DNA from 2 places in the Isachenkonia alkalipeptolytica genome. Region 1 is predicted to be linked to the other one. Evidence: riboswitches for the same ligand, from Rfam matches in the RefSeq annotation. Region 1 holds a riboswitch; the other holds the start of a gene.
The links. Region 1 has a riboswitch for S-adenosylmethionine ahead of ISALK_RS13165 (methionine ABC transporter ATP-binding protein). Riboswitches for the same ligand answer to the same signal wherever they lie in the genome.

Region 1 (7,462 bases):
CTCGTTCTTCTAACCATGCAATCGTTTCACCGGAATTTCGGGCAATGTAGTTAATCATTTCTTCATCCGCATTGCCTTCTGACATCTCCATCCAGTAATCCGCAAAATCCTCCCATGGTTCTTCAATTCCGGCCCGTTCCTGTACCGGACTTTCTGAAGCATGCAAAATACCTCCGGATAAACTTGTGCTACCGCCTAGCATTCCTAATTTCTCTACTAAAACAACAGAGGCTCCCTCTTCAGAGGCTTCTATAGCTGCGGCCAAACCGGCACCGCCACCCCCTACTACCAGTACATCCGTATCCATGACGTTTTCTTCTTCCTGGGGAGCTTCTGCTTCCCCGTTTTCATCAACCCCATTATCCTCGGGCGCCTCACAGGCGACAAGTATACTAAGGGTTAATAAAATTGAAATAAAGATCAACATTCTGTTTGTTTTTACCAAGGTCCTTTCCTCCTTTGATTGATGAACAAGATTGAAGACTTACGGACATTAAACTAAGAGAAAGATGAATGGAAAGCCCCCCTTTATATAAAATATTCTGATTATTTAAGTTTTAACATTGATTACGGCGTTTTTCAAGAGTATGTTGTTCGATGGGTATAGTAAAGGGTTCTTTAGGAGGGGGTGGACCGGATGCACGGTAGAAAAAGAGCATGTTAAGATTATGGTTGACAAAGCACTGAATAGTGGTTATACTCGTATATAAGATTTTAATAGAAGACCTTATCCAGAGTGGTGGAGGGACTGGCCCTATGAAACCCGGCAACCAGGAAGAAATTCCGAGGTGCTAAATCCAGCAGTGCATGGTCACTGGAAGATGAGGAGAAATGAAGGCGATTTCTACCCATCTTTGAATGGGTATTTTTTTATGCCAAATGGACGGCCTAAAACTTAATAATCCACACTTATCCAGAGCGGCGGAGGGACTGGCCCGATGAAGCCCGGCAACCAAGAAGAAATTCTAAGGTGCTAATTCCAGCAGTGCATCGTCACTGAAAGATGAGACCGGTATGTTTTTCACCCCTTATTCTTTTTGTGAATAAGGGGTTTTCTTTTTCAAAAAGAGTTAAAAAATAGAAAAAACAAACTGAAGGAGGAGACAAAATGATACATTTCCAAAAAATTTCGAAAACCTATCCCTCAAAGAACGGCGGGGTAAAAGCACTGAAGAACGTTGATTTAATTGTAAATGCCCGGGAGATTTTCGGGGTGATCGGACTGAGCGGTGCGGGAAAATCCACCTTGCTGCGCTTGGTCAACGGACTGGAAACCTTTGATGAAGGAAACTTAACGGTGGACGGCGTGAATTTACAGACCTGTGACAAAAAGGATCTTCGAGCCTTACGACAAAATACGGGAATGATTTTTCAACATTACCATCTTCTGCAACACCGAAAAGTTGGGGGGAATATTGCTTTTCCCCTGGAACTGTCCGGGGAGTCCCGATCGAAAATTGAGAAAAAAGTCGATGAACTACTGGAAATTGTAGACTTAAAGGAGAAAAAGCACCACTACCCCGCAGTACTAAGCGGCGGTCAACGGCAGCGGGTGGCCATCGCCCGGGCCCTGGCCACCAATCCGAAAATTTTATTATGCGATGAGGCCACCTCCAGTTTGGATCCCATTACCGGGAAGGCGATTCTAAGCTTACTGGAAAAAATCAATCGGGAGTTGGGCATTACGATTCTAATGATCAGCCATCAGTTATCCGCGGTGTCCAGAATATGTCACCGGGTGGGGGTCTTGCAAAATGGGGAAATGATTGAACAAGGATCAAAGGAGCAGGTCCTGGGTTATCCGAAAAAGACTTATACCAGGGCGTTGATCGAGTCCTCGGAGATTCATGGAAAAGCGCATTTGAAAAGGGAGGTGGTGTAAATGGAAAGAATGATTCAGTTGTTGATCCCGGCATTGCTGGAGACTTTGTATATGAGTACCTCGGCCACGTTTTTCGGAGTGATATTCGGTACCGTGCTGGGGGTGATGCTGAAGATCACGGAAAAAGGCTTTATCGCATCGAATCCGGCTGTTCATCGGGTGCTGTCCTATGTAGTTAACATCGGGAGATCCTTTCCCTTTGTGATATTAATGATTGCCATTATGCCCTTGACCCGGGCTATGGTGGGCAGTTCCATCGGAACCGGTGCCGCTGTAGTGCCCTTGAGCTTGGCCACGATTCCCTTTTTTGCCAGGGTGGTGGAAAGCGCCCTGGGAGAAATCGACTTCGGGCTGATAGAAGCCGCCCAGTCCATGGGGGCCACCAATGGTGAAATCATTCGAAAAGTCCTGCTACCTGAAAGCATCTCCCCGTTGGTACTGGGGATTACCATTACCTTTGTGAATGTGGTGGGTTACTCGGCCATGGCCGGGGTTGTGGGAGGAGGTGGTTTGGGTGATCTGGCCATTCGCTATGGCTACCATCGCTTCGATCAGGAAGTGATGTTTAGCACCATTATCGTCCTGGTGGTCCTGGTAACCACCGTACAATGGACCGGAAGTTTTCTTGCCAATAAATTGAATAGGAGGAGAAGTTAATGACGAAAAGAAAAGGAATTATTATTGGATTGTTGTTGATTATCACTTGGGGAATTTTTGTGGGATGCACCGATGCAGGGGAGGACGAGGAACTTTCCACTTTGAGAATCGGCGCTAGCCCCGTACCCCACAGTGAAATTCTGGAGTTTATCGAAGAGGACTTAAAAAAGGAGGGCATCGCTTTAGAGATCGTAGAGTTTACCGATTACGTAACCCCCAACCTCTCCCTGGAGGAAGAGGAAGTTGATGCGAACTTCTTTCAGCACGGCCCCTACTTAGAGAGTTTTAACGGCGAACACGGACTGAACTTATCAAGCGTACTGGAAGTACACGTGGAACCCTTGGGTCTTTATTCCAATAGCCTGGGGGATATCGAAGAGCTTCAGGAAGGAAGCACCATTGCCATACCCAATGACCCGACCAATGGGGGAAGAGCCTTACTGCTTCTTAGTGAGTTTGGGCTGATTGATGTAGAGGAAGGGTCGGACCTACAGGTTACCATCAGTGATATTAAAAACAATCCGAAAAACTTAGAATTCGTGGAGTTGGAGGCTCCTCAACTACCAAGATCCCTAGAGGATGTGGACGCTGCGGTGATTAATACGAATTATGCCCTGGAGGCGGATTTTCATCCCTTAGAGGATGCGTTAATCAGTGAGAATGAAAACTCACCCTACACCAATGTGATCGCCACCAGAGAGGAGTTAACGGATTTGGAAAAGATCCAGGCATTAATTGAAGTGTTGACGAGGGAAAAAGTCGAGGACTTCCTATGGGAGAACTACGACGGTGCGGTGGTTCCCGTGTTTTAACGGAAAAAAAAGAGAAAGCAAAAAGAGACTCTTAAAGGAGTCTCTTTTTATTTACAGCAAGCTTGACTAATTGCAAACAAAATAGTATTATGTTTATATATAAACAGACTATACAATATTATGTTTGGTTTAACTATGTTTAAGGAGGGTAACTATGGAAAACATAAACGAAGCTTTTTGGAAAGCATCTCCGGAGGAAATGCAGCGGGGATACATTTATCGAAGGGAGGAAGAGGACTATCGGTGCCTGATCTGCGGTGAGAGTTTTCAGGACGGGAGGGTTTATCAGCGAAAGGGGAAGCTGTTGGATGCGAAACTGACGGTAAAGGACCACATCGTCGAAAAACATCAGTCGGTTTTTCATTATCTGTTGAACTTAAGCAAACGGTATACGGGATTGACGGATACCCAAAAAGAAATCCTGGAAGATCTCTATTTAGGTCGCAGTGATAAGGAAATCGTCAAAAATCAGGGAGGGAAAAGTCCCGCTACCATTCGAAATCATCGTTTTAAACTGCGGGAGAAGGAAAAACAGGCAAGGGTCTTCCTAGCTCTGATGGGACTTTTGGACAATCCAAAGAAACCGAAAACCCCCTCGGAGGAGTTAGTGGATATTCACCGCCGGGCAACCTCCGTGGACGACCGCTACGTGATTACCCAGGGTGAGCAGGAAAAAATACTACAGGCCTATATTAAAGATGGTCGGGTTACAAGCTTTCCCAGCAAGGAAAAGAAAAAGATCGTGATCCTTCAATACATTATGGAGGCCTTTGAGGCGAATAAGCAGTATCGGGAAAAGGAGGTAAATGAAATCATCAAAGAGAAGATTGAGGACTACGTTACGGTCCGACGCTATCTGATTCAATACGGATTTTTAGACCGAAAAAGGGACGGTAGTTTTTACTGGGTGAAAGAATAAGGAGGCAAAAAGGTTCCTTCCCGTCGGAAATGGGTACAAATATGGAAACAGCGGTTTTTAAAAAAGAGGGAACATCAAGCGATAAGAAGGGAGCGGTAAGAGGTTTTGTTATAGTTATATAAGAAGAAAGGACTTATCGATGGGGGAGAAGATATAAAAATACATGAAGAAATGAGTGATGTATCATGGCCTGTACTTCTTTTGAAAATGCCAAGGCTTTAGTAAATAGCTTAACCCAGTTAGATGGGGAAGAGTCTATTATTATGGAGGGGGCTACCTATCATCTTGTTAATTCCTACGATGATTTAATAAAACTGAATAATAAGTTCAATTTTATAAGATCACTAAATAGGAATGGAAAAGATGATGACGTGAAACATGAAGGGTCTCTTCTGGAAAATGTATTTTTTGTGATTCGATTTGACATAGAACTAAGTAGTATTCAAAAGAAAGCAGGTCTTCTCTTGGAGGGTCTCAGGATAAGCAACTGTGTGTTTTTAGGGGAGCTTAAAAAAGACATTCAAAGTGATGATGACCCAAATTGGGAAGAAGGATCATTAGTGCTAGACCGTTGTTTAATAAAGAATGAAATAAGATTTGTTTTTAATCCGGTATCCTTTGAAGCTTACGATTGTTGTTTTATGGGTAGCGTATCATTCCATGATCTAAGGGATACTTTCGCAGGATATTTTTGTGATTTCACACAAATAGAAATCCAGACAGCACATATCGATAACTTAGTTTTGGAAGAGTGTTCTGCAAAGTCATTACTTATCAACTTCGATTCTCATCAGCCGATTCTAAATGTAGTCGAAATCACTCATTGTAGGATTGAAGATATAAGTTTTAATAGCAATAATTACGCTGCCAGGGTTATAAATAAAAAACTCGTATTAATTGGAAACGACATTAAGAATTTTACAACAAAAAAATTACATGCGAAAACTTTATGGATCAATAAGTGTACTATTGAAAATATAATGGTAGAGAAATCAATAATTGACGCTGATTTCATTATGGTTGAGAATACCTTTGATACAATAAATTTACGAGGTACGTATTTTAGAGGGAAAATCTTATTTGACATTAGCTTTATTGAATACGGAGATATGAACAGAATTTTTAAGTACAACTTAAGGGATACGGAAACAATTGAAAACGTAAATGTTTTTATTAGGCTGGCTAATCAGAACAATGATACGGATGCTGAACTGAAATTGAAATATTTCCAAAGTGTGCAAAAAAACAAAGCGTATAATACAGGGGTCAAATACATAGCGAACAAAGTTTTAGATATTACAACAGGCTACTTTACAAATTACAGAAGAATCGTTCTAACAATGATAGCTACTATTGTCATTTTTGGAGCTGTGTATTCACTGTTTCCACAATATATTTTGGTGGGGGATACCACACTGGATATAGCAACAAACAATAATACTGTTTTAGTGATAGTGAATTCATTTTACTTCTCGTTGATATCGTATACCACCATTGGATATGGAGACTTGTCTCCCATTGGGATATTTAAATTATTATCAGGGATCGAAGGTATGCTTGGGGTCTTAATATCAGCCTCATTGGTAACTGTTTTTGCACGTAAATTTTTATAAAGAAAGGCCACTGGTGGACGGCTTAGAGTGAGGCAATGTTTACTGATCGAAAAATATTTGTGAAAAATACATTGAAAATCCTCCTACCCTATGAGGAAGTTCAGGGGCATCTTAGGGACATCAAAGGAAGGGAGCTTTATGTACCCAAAGGGGAGAAAGAAGCCTATAAAAAGTTGGCCGGTGATATGGAGATTAAAACCTTTAACCCGGAAGCGGTGGAAAACTACGCGAACCTGGTTGTGGACGGAAACTACCTGAAGGGAAAAGAAAATATCGAAATCGAAAATTACGGCGCATTGGAATTTACCGAAAGGATCACGGAAGAGGAGATCGCAAAGGGCATCAAAAGTATTAAGAACTATGGTAAAATCCAGTGCCCGAAGGAGATCTACGGCATTCTCAGTCAAAAAGTTGCGGAAAACTACGGCATCCTTAATAGGGAACAGGAAAATTCGGAAAAGGGTGAAGACAGCGGATATACCATCGTAGCAAATATAGGTGCTTTGGAGCTGTAATCAAAGAGAATAAAAAAAATAACCGCCTCCAGGTTCTGTTCTCGGACCTGAAAGGCGGTTATTTTTTTCTTGGGGTGACTCTGTTTTTTGGTTTTCTATCCGATAAAGCTGCCATAGTGAAACTGCTCCTTCGCTTTTTGGATGTCTTTTTCAACTTCCTGATGACGTAAAATCTGAGCAATTTTGTCCTGGGCTTTATTGAAAACGAAAGTAAGTTTGTTAGACTTGGCTTCGTCAACGGTTACCACAAAGGTTTCATTTTGTACGGTTAAGGTTTTTTCCATGGGTTCTCCCTCCTTTATACGATCGATTTTTGTTGCGATGGTTTCCAATCCGTTCATTTCTAAAATGTTTTCCACGGTGATCCTCTCCTTTCAAATTTTTAGTTCTATGTACTACTTTGAACTTGTCTTTATTATAGACCGGATCTAAAGTCAATATAACCGTCGGAAGACGCTTTTTGAATCCTCCTGAAGGGCCTTTGATCCTCCGTCTGTAGGCGGAAGGGAATTGGTAAAGAGGGAAAGTTGGTAAAATTTTCACTGAAAATAGAGGAGTTTGGAAAGCAAATATTGAATTAATAACAGAAGGAAAAAGTGAAGACCTGTTTAGGTCAGGGTCGGAAGGAGGGGTATTATGAGTATCGAATATTGTGTAAATACCCAAATTAATGGGAAGGAACTGACGGAAGTATTTAAGAGCGTTGGATGGAATAAAGATGAAAAGGTGATAGTGCAGGCTTTTGAAAATTCTTTTTATTGAAAAATGCGGATTCAAAGAAAATGATCAAGCGATGTGGATTCCCAAATAACGGCATCGACCAAAGACGGCTTCCATGGGAGATTTTTTGTACAGCATAGGGAGCGGGTGCCGGGAGAATAGCAGGAAAGGAGATAAAAATGATCGATAAGTATGAAGTGGTCACGTTATGTGGAAGTACCAGGTTTAAGGAGGATTTCATGAGCGTTCAAAAGGAGCTGACGCTACAAGGAAAAATCGTAATATCCGTTGGACTGTTTGGACATGCCGGTGACAACGAGGTTTGGGATGACAACACCAAAGAA
Region 2 (7,462 bases), on a different contig from region 1:
AACAGAGTCTTGCAGTGGGTCATTCTACTATAGCAGGTTCCGCTGATGAGATGGATTAGACAAAAGAAAAGTTTAATAAAATTGAGTTAGACAAAATCGCGTTAGATAAAATGCGTTAGACAAAATCGCGCTAGATAAAATGCGTTAGATAAAATCGCGTTAGATAAAATCGCGTTAGATAAAGTTGCGTTAGATAAAGAGCTAAAGAAAGAAAAACATAGAAAAGCTAAACCGAGAAAAATTAGGAGAAGGAGATGGAATATGAGAGCGCTATCGACGGCAGCAACGGGGATGAAATCCCAACAAACCAATATCGATGTAATATCCAACAACCTGGCCAATATCAACACCACGGGATACAAACGGCAAAAAGCGGAATTTAAGGACTTGCTCTATGCCAACCTGCGAGGCGCCAATGTCAATGAAGCGGGGGAAGGGGAGCCCAACGGACTGGAAGTGGGCCACGGCGTGCGCCCCTCCTCCGTCAGTCGTTTTTTCACCCAAGGAACCTTGGAGCGAACGGAAAATCCCTTTGATCTGGCCCTGGACGGCCGGGGATTTTTCGGGATCGGCTCACCGGACGGAGAGCCGTTATATACCCGGGACGGAAGCTTTAAGTACAGCGCCGAAGGGGATGTGAACCGACTGGTAACCGCCAACGGTTATTCGGTGCTGGACGAAAACGATGATCCGATCTTTATCCCCGGGGATCTCCGGGAAATCATCGTTCAGGAAAACGGCTTGATCCAGGGTGTGGATGAAAACGGGGCTACCGTGGACGTGGCAACCCTGAAACTGGTGGACTTTATCAATCCTGAAGGCTTGGAGGCCCAAGGGGGAAACAACTACGCCGCCACAGTGGCCTCGGGGGGAGAAGCCCCGGTCCAGGAAGGTCCTCAAGGACTTTCGGTTCGGCAAAGCTTTTTAGAGGCTTCCAACGTCCAGGCTGTGGATGAAATGACACGGATGATCACCGCCCAGCGGGCCTATGAAACCAGCTCCAAGGCGGTACAGACCTCCGACGAGATGATGGGAATCGCCAACAATATGCGACGATAGGCAGTAACTGTAAAGAAAGATTTGGAACGGAGGGATGCAGTGGAAATTAATTATCAACCCTATATACCGGATCAAGGGACGAAATCCGTTGAAAAGCGGTTGCAAAATGTGGCTGCCGAGGACCAACAGGGAGAGCAGGAGGCTCTGAAAAAGGCCACGGAGGATTTTGAAGCCATCTTTTTAACGATGATGTTTAAGAATATGAGAAACACGGTTCCCGACGGAGGACTGGTGGAAAAAAGCTTCGGACGGGGAATCTACGAAGAAATGCAGGATGAAAAAATGGCGGAGGACATCTCCCAAAACGGGGGTGTCGGCCTTGCCAAGGAGCTTTATCAGCAATTGAGTCAACAACACGGCTATGATGATGCAGCGGCATCGGTTCAGGAGACCTCGCCCTTAGAAGGGGATAGAAAAGCCAACAAAGATCAGGAGTAAGAAGGAGGAAAAATTTATGGAACTGGATATTTTACAAATCAAAGAAGTACTGCCCCATCGCTATCCTTTTTTGCTGGTGGATAAGATTCGGGATTTGGAGCCGGGGAAAAAAGCGGTGGGCATTAAAAACGTGACCGCCAATGAGCCATTTTTCCAAGGGCATTTTCCGGAAAAACCCTTGATGCCCGGGGTACTCATGGTGGAAGCCTTAGCCCAGGTGGCGGGACTTACCTGCACCATTGAAGGGGATCAAAACAAGCTGGGAGTATTTACCGGCATTGATAAATGTAAGTTTCGAAGGCAAGTGGTTCCGGGAGACGTGTTAGAGCTCCATGTGGAGATCACCTCCTTTCGAAGGGGCATCGGAAAAGCGGAAGGAAAAGCTATGGTGGAGGGGGAATTAGCCTGTTCCTGTCAGTTATCCTTTGCGCTGGTGGATCGATAAAAAAATCCGGTCAATTTAAAGATTTTTTCTTGTTATAACTGATAAAAGCTTTCAAAGTATGTTATAATTATAAATAACGATTATATATGTAAAAATATATACAGTGGAATTTTTAACAAGCGAGCTACAGACTTTTTGATAAGGAACGACCTATCTCCTCCTTCTATAGGCCTTTTTTATAAGGGTCTATAGTTTTTTTTGGAAAGAATCCCGGGGAGAAATATGATATGATATAACCGAAAGGGAGGGATATTATGGATTTTTTTACAACCTTCTATCAGATTCTATCGCTTTTTATTCTGATTGCCGTGGGCTGGGGAGCATCCCGTCTAAAGCTTTTGGATCAACACTTTGTAAAAACCTTAAGCGTTTTTGTGATTAAAGTGACCTTGCCCGCCATGATCATTAAATCCATGCAATTTGACTTTTCCGTGGAAGTTTTGTGGGACAGCGCCTACATGTTTCTGGTGGGCATCGGTATGTATGCCCTGATGATAGCCCTTTCCTATGGGATTGTGAAATTCAGTGGCTTTACCGGGGCGAGGGCCAATGCCCTGCAATTTTTGATCATTTTTGGGAATGTGGGTTATATGGGCTATCCGGTGATGGCCTCCATATTCGGAGACGAAGGGGTGTTTTATACCGCCCTTTTCAATATTCCCTTTAACTTTTTAATGATGAGCCTGGGGGTTTATCTGATGACGCGAAAGAATTCCGGGGATTCCGAGGACGGAAAGGGACCCCTTGACGCCTCCCCTGGGGAAGAGAAATCTTTTAAAGGAAAACTCCGGCGGCTGAAAGTCCTGATCAACCCCGGTATTGTGGCGACCTTCACCGGTTTTACCCTGTTCCTCCTGTCCATAGAAATTCCCGGACCCCTATTTCGATCCATGGACATCCTGGGAGAGGCAACCACGCCCCTGGCCATGATAATCATCGGAGCCAATCTTTCCCGGGTGGCCCTGGGCAGTGTATTCCGGGAAAAAGCCCTGTACGGATTGGTCTTTCTGCGGCTGATTTTGATCCCTGCATTTTTATTCGGTCTCTTAACCCTGCTGGGGGTGGAAGGTTTTTTATTAAAGGTGCCGGTGCTGATATTCTCCATGCCCGCAGCGGCCAATGCCGTGGTTTTTGCGGTAATGTATGAAGGGGATGCGGACTTTGCGGCAAAGGGGGTTTTCTTTACCACTCTATGTTCCGGGGTGACCCTTCCGATCATCGCCTATATGTTACTGGGTTGAGGTCCTGTATCCTGCGGGATGGAGAGTCTATATGCTACTGGGTTGAAGGCCTGTATGCTGCTAGGCTGAGAGTCTATATCCTACTGGGCTGAGGTCCTGTATCCTGCTAGGTTGAGGGCGTGTATGTTGCTGGGTGCAGGATGAAAAGAAGGGCATAAAAAAACGCCCGGGACCGCCGAGCGTTAGGTTGACAAATAAAAGCACTAATTTAAGTGTTGGGTTCTTTTTTGATACTCTACAATCAATTCATCGATTCTGCAGCTAAGGAAATAAACCTCTTCCTTTGTTCCGTTTTCGGTTAAGTATTGATGCAGGGCAACTTTTAATCGTCGGATTTCCAGCTTCAAATCCTTGGTGGATAATTCTGCGATGCCGGTTTTCGTTGGAATTGCTAAATGCTTTAACAAAGGAAGCGCCTCCTTTTGGTGCTGCGTCTTGTAAGGATAGAAATCATCCTGATAAATATACCTATCCATTTAATAACAATATTTCTTGTATTAAGTATACACAAGGGAGACTTTCCGGTCAAGGTTCCTGTTCATTCAATATTTGACAATTTTCGACAAAACTTCAGGGGCGGGATGAGAACAATTCTTAGAAAAAATGCAAAATCAGTTGGAAACCACGGAATGTTTATGGTATAATAGTAAAACAGTTTCATAAAAGATTACCTTATCCAGAGCGGTGGAGGGACAGGCCCTTTGAAACCCGGCAACCATAGAAGTATGGTGCTAATTCCTGCAGAATGATTTCTGGGAGATAAGGAGAGTGGACCCTCTTCTTAGAAGAGGCTTTTTTCATGTTTGGAAACTTTTCTCAGGGAATTTTGGTAATATTTCCTTGGGGAATAAGACAAAAGTAGTATAAATTGTCGAAAAAAAGTTAAAAAAATATGAGAAAAGAACTATAATCCCCTGGAAGGTATCTGAAGCATCCATATAAAAATTCAAAAGGCTGTGTTTCGGTATAAAGGGTAGTAATGATTGCGCTTAAGAAGCACGGCATAGGAGGAGGAAGACTATGTATAAACGATTATTTACATCGGAGTCTGTTACGGAGGGGCATCCCGATAAAATTTGTGACCAAATTTCCGATGCGGTACTGGACGCCATATTAAAGCAAGACCCCGAGGCCCGGGTGGCCTGCGAGGTTGCGGTGACTACGGGATTGGTGCTTTTAATGGGGGAGATCACCACCACCTGCTATGTGGATATCCCGAAAATCGCTCGAAAAACCATCGAACGGATCGGCTACACCCGGGCGAAGTACGGATTTGATGCGGAAACCTGCGCCGTATTGACCTCCATTGACGAACAATCCCCGGATATTGCCATGGGGGTTAACGAGGCTTTTGAGCACCGGGAAAACCTGACCAAGGAAGATTTATATGAATCCATGGGGGCGGGAGACCAGGGAATCATGTTCGGATACGCATCCAATGAAACGGAAGAGTTGATGCCCCTGCCGATTTCCCTATCCCATAAGCTGGCCAAACGCTTAGCCGAGGTTCGTAAAACCGGAAAGCTAAATTACCTCCGTCCCGACGGAAAGACCCAGGTGACGGTGGAATATGAAGACGATCAGCCCAAAAGAATTCATACCGTGGTGGTTTCCACCCAGCATCACGAAGACGTGCCCCTAAAGCAGATTCGCGAGGACCTGATTCGGGATGTTGTACGAAAAGTGGTGCCGGTGGAACTCTTAGATGACAACACCAAGTTTTTAATCAATCCCACGGGGCGATTTGTTATCGGCGGACCTCTAGGAGATGCCGGCCTTACAGGACGGAAGATCATCGTAGACACCTACGGCGGCTTTTCCCGCCACGGCGGCGGTGCCTTCTCCGGGAAGGACGCCACCAAAGTGGACCGTTCCGGAAGCTACGCCGCCCGCTACGTGGCGAAAAACATCGTCGCCGCCGGCCTTGCGGATAAATGCGAAATCGAAATTGCCTACGCCATTGGTGTAGCCAACCCGGTATCCATTATGGTAGAGACCTTCGGCACCGGCAAGATTGCGGAATCCCGAATCGAAGAACTGATCGCCGAGCACTTTGATCTTCGTCCCCGGGCCATCATCGAAAACCTGGACCTGAAAAAACCAATCTATGAGCAAACCGCAGCCTACGGGCACTTCGGAAGGGACGATTTGGACCTTCCCTGGGAACGTACGGACAAAGCGGAAATACTGAAAAAGGCTTTAGAGGACAGCGGGACGGAGTAACTGTCCGCCGCTTACTAATCCCTTCCGGAAAGGAATTAGGATCATAGCCTAACGGCAAAAAGAACAGCGAAAGACACGGGGACGGAGTAATTGTCCGCTAGTGCCCGCGGACACGGAGACGAACTCACTGTCCCCTCCAAAAGAACACCGAAGAGGATGCAGAGAGACGTTGTCTTCCCAAAATCCTCGCGGTATAAAGTACCTGTGATCGTAAAATAGAAGATAGTGAATATGGGTAAAGATAAAAAGAGCCAAGGACAGCGAGACAGAGAAAGGGTTTTCCCTGAAGAAATAGGGGGAAGACAATTGCTCCGTCCCGCTGTCCTTTTTCTTCGTCCGCTGTCCTTTTTTTGTTGCTAAACCAGGGTAATTAACACGGGATTAAAATATATAATTCATACTTGACTTATCGGGATTCGTGCATTACAATGGTTTTACTTATTAATTAAACCTATAAATTTAGTCGGGATTAAACAAGGAATTCATTCAATGAGGTGAATATACATGTTGGAGATTCAAAATCTGCACAAAAGTTTCGGACAGGAAAAAGTCCTGGAAGGCTTGAATATAACCGTAAATAAAGGGGAGTTTCTCTCAATCCTCGGTCCCTCCGGTTGCGGAAAATCCACCCTGATTCATATGATTGCGGGACTGGAAAGCGTGAGCGGCGGCAAGATCCTTATGAAGGACCGGGAAGTAAAAGCTCCCGGGACGGACCGTATACTGGTCTTTCAAAGCGGAGCTCTTTTTCCCTGGCTCAATGTGAAAGATAATATTGCCTTTGGTCTTTCCAATGTGAAAGCCGATAAAAAATCCCAAGATCGGTTGGGGGATGGGAAGAGTAAAAAATCAAAAAAAGATAAATTCAGCGACGAAGAAAAAGAAGAGCGGGTAGAGGAACTGATGAAAAAAGTCCACCTTTACCGATTCAGAGATAAATTTCCTCACCAGTTATCCGGAGGGATGAAACAGCGGGTATCCATTGCCAGAAGCCTTGCCATGGATCCGGAAGTCCTGTTAATGGACGAGCCCTTCTCCGCATTGGATGAGCAGACCAAAATGGTCCTGCATGAAGAATTGCAGCGAATTTGGATGGATACGAAAAAAACCATCGTCTTCGTTACCCACAATATTCGGGAAGCGGTCAAGCTTTCGGACCGGGTACTGGTTATGGGGAGTCAGCCGGGGAAAATCATCAAAGATATCCCGATTCCCTACGCTCATCCGAGAAAGGTGACGGACCCCAATCTCGTGGAGATGGAAAAAGTCATCATGGAATCACTAAAGGATGAAATTGAAAAACGAAGGAAGGAGGAATTTGGCGATGGCTACCCTGTGGAAGCGAGTGGCGTTTTTAGCGGCCCTGATTATACTATGGGAGACGGTATTTAGACTCGGCATTTGGCCGGATTTTATGTTTCCCGGACCGGTGCAGGTGATAGAGACTTTAATTCGAGGCTTTAGCGAAGGGAACTATGTGCCGGCGCTTCTGAACAGCCTTCGACGATTATTTATCGGATATGTGATTGCAGTGATTCTTGGAACGATCATCGGGGTATTGATGGGACGGTTTAAGTCCCTGGAAGAAACCCTGGGCGTTGTAATCCTACCGCTGCAGTCAGTACCCAGTGTCGTTTGGCTCCCCTTAGCCCTTTTATGGTTCAGTATGGGAGAGGCGGCCATGATTTTTGTGGTCGTGATCGGCGGTCTTTGGAATATGATTATGAGTACCACCGCCGGCATTAAAGGGGTGGACCCGGTGCTGATTCAGTGCGGAAGAAACCTTGGCTTCGGGGGAGGGAAAATCTTTACGAAAGTGATCCTGCCGGCGGCCATTCCCAGTATGATTACGGGAATGCGTCTCGCCTGGGCATTCTGCTGGAGAGCCCTGATGGCGGCGGAGATCATCGGTACGGGACAAGGTCTTGGGCAAGTATTGATGTGGGGCCGGGACATGGGTAATATGAGTACCGTCATGGCGGTCATGTTTATCATCGCCGCAACGGGAATGATCTCCGACGGATTTGTCTTTAAGCGCTTGGAGAACCGAATTTAC

Region 2: another riboswitch for S-adenosylmethionine. It lies ahead of metK (methionine adenosyltransferase); the one in region 1 lies ahead of ISALK_RS13165 (methionine ABC transporter ATP-binding protein).

What each region holds. Positions count from the first base shown of each region.
Region 1 is NZ_SUMG01000024.1:15,549-23,010, reverse strand. It holds gene ISALK_RS13170 (FAD-dependent oxidoreductase) at 1-445, opposite strand, end outside; SAM riboswitch class I at 725-828, shown strand; SAM riboswitch class I at 907-1,010, shown strand; gene ISALK_RS13165 (methionine ABC transporter ATP-binding protein) at 1,109-1,882, shown strand; gene ISALK_RS13160 (methionine ABC transporter permease) at 1,883-2,539, shown strand; gene ISALK_RS13155 (MetQ/NlpA family ABC transporter substrate-binding protein) at 2,539-3,351, shown strand; gene ISALK_RS13150 (DUF2087 domain-containing protein) at 3,506-4,270, shown strand; gene ISALK_RS13145 (potassium channel family protein) at 4,456-5,883, shown strand; gene ISALK_RS13140 (hypothetical protein) at 5,919-6,398, shown strand; gene ISALK_RS13135 (hypothetical protein) at 6,494-6,757, opposite strand; gene ISALK_RS15415 (hypothetical protein) at 7,035-7,160, shown strand; gene ISALK_RS13130 (hypothetical protein) at 7,298-7,462, shown strand, end outside.
Region 2 is NZ_SUMG01000007.1:66,204-73,665, reverse strand. It holds gene flgG (flagellar basal-body rod protein FlgG) at 262-1,059, shown strand; gene ISALK_RS15545 (rod-binding protein) at 1,099-1,497, shown strand; gene fabZ (3-hydroxyacyl-ACP dehydratase FabZ) at 1,514-1,942, shown strand; gene ISALK_RS07390 (AEC family transporter) at 2,197-3,183, shown strand; gene ISALK_RS07385 (aspartyl-phosphate phosphatase Spo0E family protein) at 3,387-3,590, opposite strand; SAM riboswitch class I at 3,853-3,949, shown strand; gene metK (methionine adenosyltransferase) at 4,204-5,406, shown strand; gene ISALK_RS07375 (ABC transporter ATP-binding protein) at 5,911-6,798, shown strand; gene ISALK_RS07370 (ABC transporter permease) at 6,731-7,462, shown strand, end outside.